2 regions of the Allobosea sp. P4_E12 genome follow, and region 2 is predicted to be linked to the other one. Evidence: predicted binding sites of a transcription regulator. Region 2 holds the regulator's gene; the other holds the start of a gene.
The links. The regulator HrcA, encoded in region 2, represses chaperone genes, less so after heat shock. The targets are predictions, from matches to a motif close to GTTAGCACTCNCNNNNNGNGAGTGCTAAC.

Region 1 (2,199 bases), on a different contig from region 2:
GCCTCACCTTCCACGTCCTCGGCGATGATCAGCAGCGGCTTGCCGGTCTGAACGACGGCCTCGAGGATCGGCAGCATCGCCTGGAGCGACGACAGCTTCTTCTCGAAAACGAGGATGTAGGGGTCCTCGAGCTCGGCAACCATCTTCTCGGCATTGGTGATGAAGTAGGGCGAGAGATAGCCACGGTCGAACTGCATGCCTTCGACGACATCAAGCTCGGTCTCGGCGGTCTTGGCCTCCTCGACGGTGATGACACCCTCGTTGCCGACCTTCTGCATCGCGGTGGCGATCATCTTGCCGACCGATTCGTCGCCGTTGGCCGAGATGGTGCCGACCTGCGCGACTTCCGCGTTCGAGGTGACCTTCTTCGAGTTCTTCTTCAGGTCCGTGACGATGGCTTCGACCGCGAGGTCGATGCCGCGCTTCAGGTCCATCGGGTTCATGCCGGCGGCAACCGACTTCAGGCCTTCGCGCATGATCGCGGCGGCGAGCACGGTGGCCGTCGTGGTGCCGTCACCGGCGGCGTCATTCTGCTTCGAGGCCACTTCGCGCACCAGCTGGGCGCCCATGTTCTCGAACTTGTCGGCGAGCTCGATCTCCTTGGCGACGGTGACGCCGTCCTTGGTGATGCGGGGAGCGCCGAACGACTTGTCGATCACGACGTTGCGGCCCTTGGGACCGAGCGTGACCTTGACGGCGTTGTTGAGGATTTCGACGCCGCGCAGCATCCGGTCGCGCGCGTCGGTGGAGAACTTGACGTCTTTAGCAGCCATGCGAGCTACTCCTTAATGAAAACGGGGAATGGAGGTCGCGTGGCGTTCAGCCGACGACGCCCATGATGTCGGATTCCTTCATGATCAGGAGATCCTGGCCATCGATCTTGACCTCGGTGCCCGACCACTTGCCGAAGAGGACGCGATCGCCCTTCTTGACGTCCAGGGCAACGAGCTTGCCGGCTTCGTCGCGGGCGCCAGGGCCGACGGCGACGACTTCACCCTCTTGGGGCTTTTCCTTGGCGGTTTCGGGGATGATGATGCCACCCTTGGTCTTCTCTTCGCCATCAAGGCGACGGACCACGACGCGGTCATGCAGCGGACGGAACTTCATGGTTCTGTCTTCCTCTAAGAAGGTAGAAACGGAACGCGCGGCCTGCGTGGAAACGCTGCCGGCATCTGTTAGCAGTCTCGGGTGTCGAGTGCTAACGGATGCCGCGGAGATAGGCGCGCGCCCCTGCGAGAGTCAAGAAGTCATCCTGTCCTGTGGTCGATCCCGATGACGGGCTGCAGTTGGCGACATCAACGTACCGTAAGAGATCGCCGCGCTGTTCGGTCTCGCCAGCCTGCGCGACCTGCCCGATCTCGAAAAGCTCGAGGAAGGGCCGATGCAGTGCCGTGGCCACGACAATTTGCCGTGATCGGCCACTTGCAGGACGACATCCTGTCGTTATGTTGGGTCCCTCGACGGACGAATCCGTGCGCCAGACAAGGAACGACCATGACGCTTGCTGAATTCATCGCCAGCCGCGAGGAATCCGCTGACGTCGGCGCAGTCATCGGCGACGACCTGGTCGAGGGGATGCCGGGATATACCTATCTCGGCTCGCTCTATATCGAGCGCCTGCCTAGCGGCGTCTTCAATCTGCGCATCGGGACCGGCGAACACCGGTCCGCCGACATCGCCGAACTGGAATCGAAGCTGTTCGACGCCGCCGTCTCGGAAGGCTTGATTGCCGAGACCGGGGACGAGCGCCGGACCCGCCTCGCCGCCGCCTATGTCGAGCGCATCGGATACGACCCGTTCGAGGACGATCCGACGATCAGCGCCGACGAGGTCGAGCAGGCGCTCCGGGATCATGCGCTTGAAATCGCCAAGGCCGACGCCGAAGCGTCGAAGGCAGGCACGCCATGAACGTCGACGTCATCACCACCCGCGCCAACAGCGCGCTCCGCAAACTCGACGTCGCGCTCTGGACCAAGTTCGTCCGGGCGGAGGACGAGAGCATCGACGATGCTTACGAGATTTTCTGCGGCGTCCGCGACACCGGCTGGTCGGTCCAGTGCGGGCATCACTGCGCCACCATCAATCGCTGGATCGAACGGGAGGAGACCATGCAGTCGTGGGACTATCCCTCCGTCGAGACGGCGTTCGCACTGCTGCCGGAACTGCTGCAGCGGGAGGGCTGGCGATGACCGCCGACGA
Region 2 (2,199 bases):
CCGCCTTCTGCAGCGCGACCAGCTTGCTGACGCCGCCCTTGGCGAGCCGGAGCAGGGCCATCAGCTCATCCTCCGAGAAGGGAGCGCCTTCGGCAGTGCCCTGCACTTCGACCAGGCCGCCTGTTCCGGTGATGACGAAGTTCGCGTCGGTCTGCGCGCCGGAATCCTCGACATAGTCGAGATCGATGACCGGGTTGCCGGCGACGATACCGCAGGAAATCGCGGCGACATGATCCTTGAGCGGGTTCGATGCCTTGAGCATGCCGCGCCCCTCCATCCATTTCAGCGCGTCGTGCAGCGCGACCCAGGCGCCGGTGATCGAGGCCGTGCGCGTGCCGCCATCAGCCTGGAGGACGTCGCAATCGACCACGATCTGGCGCTCGCCGATGGCGGTCAGGTCGACGACCGCGCGAAGCGAGCGCCCGACCAGGCGCTGGATTTCCTGCGTGCGGCCCGATGGCTTGCCGGAGGTGACCTCGCGGCGTGTGCGTTCATGCGTGGCACGCGGCAGCATTGAGTACTCGGCCGTGACCCAGCCCTTGCCGGTGCCACGCAGCCATGGTGGACCCTTTTCCTCGACCGTCGCGGCGCAGAGCACCTTGGTCTCGCCGAAGCTGACCATGCAGGAACCTTCCGCATAGCGCACCACGCCGCGTTCCAGCGTGACCTTGCGCATCTCGTCGGCCGCGCGTTTGGAGGGTCGCATGTTCACATCCCGATTTCGTGAGTTCGGCGGCTTGTAGGCGTTTGGGCCGGGCGCGGCAAGGCAAGCAGCCAGCGCTTGCCTCTTGATCCGCTGCCGCGCCGAAGGGACAATAGCCTATGTGCAACCAGATACTCGCCTCGCCATGAGCGCGCCCACGCGGCAGGACAGCCCTGGCGGGCTGGTCGAGACCGACCAACGCTCCCGTGAGATTTTCCGGCAGATCGTCGATGGCTATCTCGCGACGGGCGAGCCCGTCGGCTCGCGCAACATCGCGCGGCTGCTGCCGGTGGCCCTGTCGCCGGCAACTGTGCGCAATGTCATGACCGACCTCGAAATGGCGGGGCTGATCTACGCGCCGCATACCTCGGCCGGTCGGTTGCCGACCGAACGCGGATTGCGTTTCTTCGTCGACGCCATGATGGAAGTCGGCAACCTGACCTCCGACGAACGCGCCCGCATCGAGGCTCAGATGCGGGCAGCGGCCTCGACCCGGACGCTGGACGGCGCGCTGACCGAGGCGTCTGCACTGCTGTCTGGGCTGTCGCGTGGTGCCGGCGTTGTGGTCACCACCAAGGCCAATTCCCGGCTGAAGCATATCGAATTTGTCCGGCTGGAGCCGGTGCGCGCGCTTGTGGTGCTCGTGGCGGAGGACGGTACGGTCGAGAATCGGTTGCTCGCCCTTCCGCCGGGTCTGCCCGCCTCGGCCCTGACGGAGGCTGCGAATTTTCTCAATGCCCGTGTCCTCGGCAAGACCCTGAGCGAACTGCAGCGCGAGATCGCCGACGATCGCGCCACCATGGAGCGCGAACTCGATGCGCTGACGGCGAAGCTTGTCGAGAGCGGCATCGCCACCTCGTCAGGTCCGAGCAGCGATCGCCATCTGATCGTGCGTGGCCAGGCCAATCTGCTGGAGGATCTCAAGGCACAGGAGGATCTCGAGCGTATCCGCCTGCTCTTCGGGGATCTGGAGACGCAGACCGACGTGATCGACTTGCTGTCCCGCGCCGAGGCCGGCGACGGCGTGCGCATCTTCATCGGCTCAGAGAACAAGCTGTTCTCGATGTCCGGCTCTTCGATGATCGCCGCACCTTTCCATGATGCCGAGCAGCGCATTGTCGGCGTTGTCGGCATCATCGGCCCGACACGGCTGAACTATGCCCGCATCGTGCCGATGGTGGACTATACCGCCAAGGTCGTGGGGCGGCTTCTGGATGGTGCGCGGTGAAGCGCGTCTTGCGAGCCGGACTGATTCTGGTGCTTGGAGTTTTTGCGATGGCGGCGATGGGGCAGAACGGACAGGCGAGCCTCCTCGACGCGGCCGCCGCCGGCAGGACTGCCGAGGTCTCCCGGCTGATCGCGGCCGGGGCCGATCTCGAGGCTCGCGATGCGCAGGGGCGCTCGCCGTTGTTGCTCGCTGTGGCCGGCAATCATGTAGCGATCGCCAAGGCGCTGCTCGCGGCGGGCGCCAACATCAATGCGCAGGCCGCCAATCG

Region 1: the regulator HrcA is predicted to act here: its motif matches at 1,175-1,203, upstream of groES (co-chaperone GroES).

Annotation. Positions count from the first base shown of each region.
Region 1 is NZ_JBFUIY010000068.1:987-3,185, reverse strand. It holds gene groL (chaperonin GroEL) at 1-773, opposite strand, end outside; gene groES (co-chaperone GroES) at 820-1,107, opposite strand; gene AC1DW9_RS35060 (hypothetical protein) at 1,423-1,908, shown strand; gene AC1DW9_RS35055 (hypothetical protein) at 1,905-2,189, shown strand; gene AC1DW9_RS35050 (hypothetical protein) at 2,186-2,199, shown strand, end outside.
Region 2 is NZ_JBFUIY010000008.1:34,275-36,473, reverse strand. It holds gene rph (ribonuclease PH) at 1-706, opposite strand, end outside; gene hrcA (heat-inducible transcriptional repressor HrcA) at 849-1,931, shown strand; gene AC1DW9_RS12120 (ankyrin repeat domain-containing protein) at 1,928-2,199, shown strand, end outside.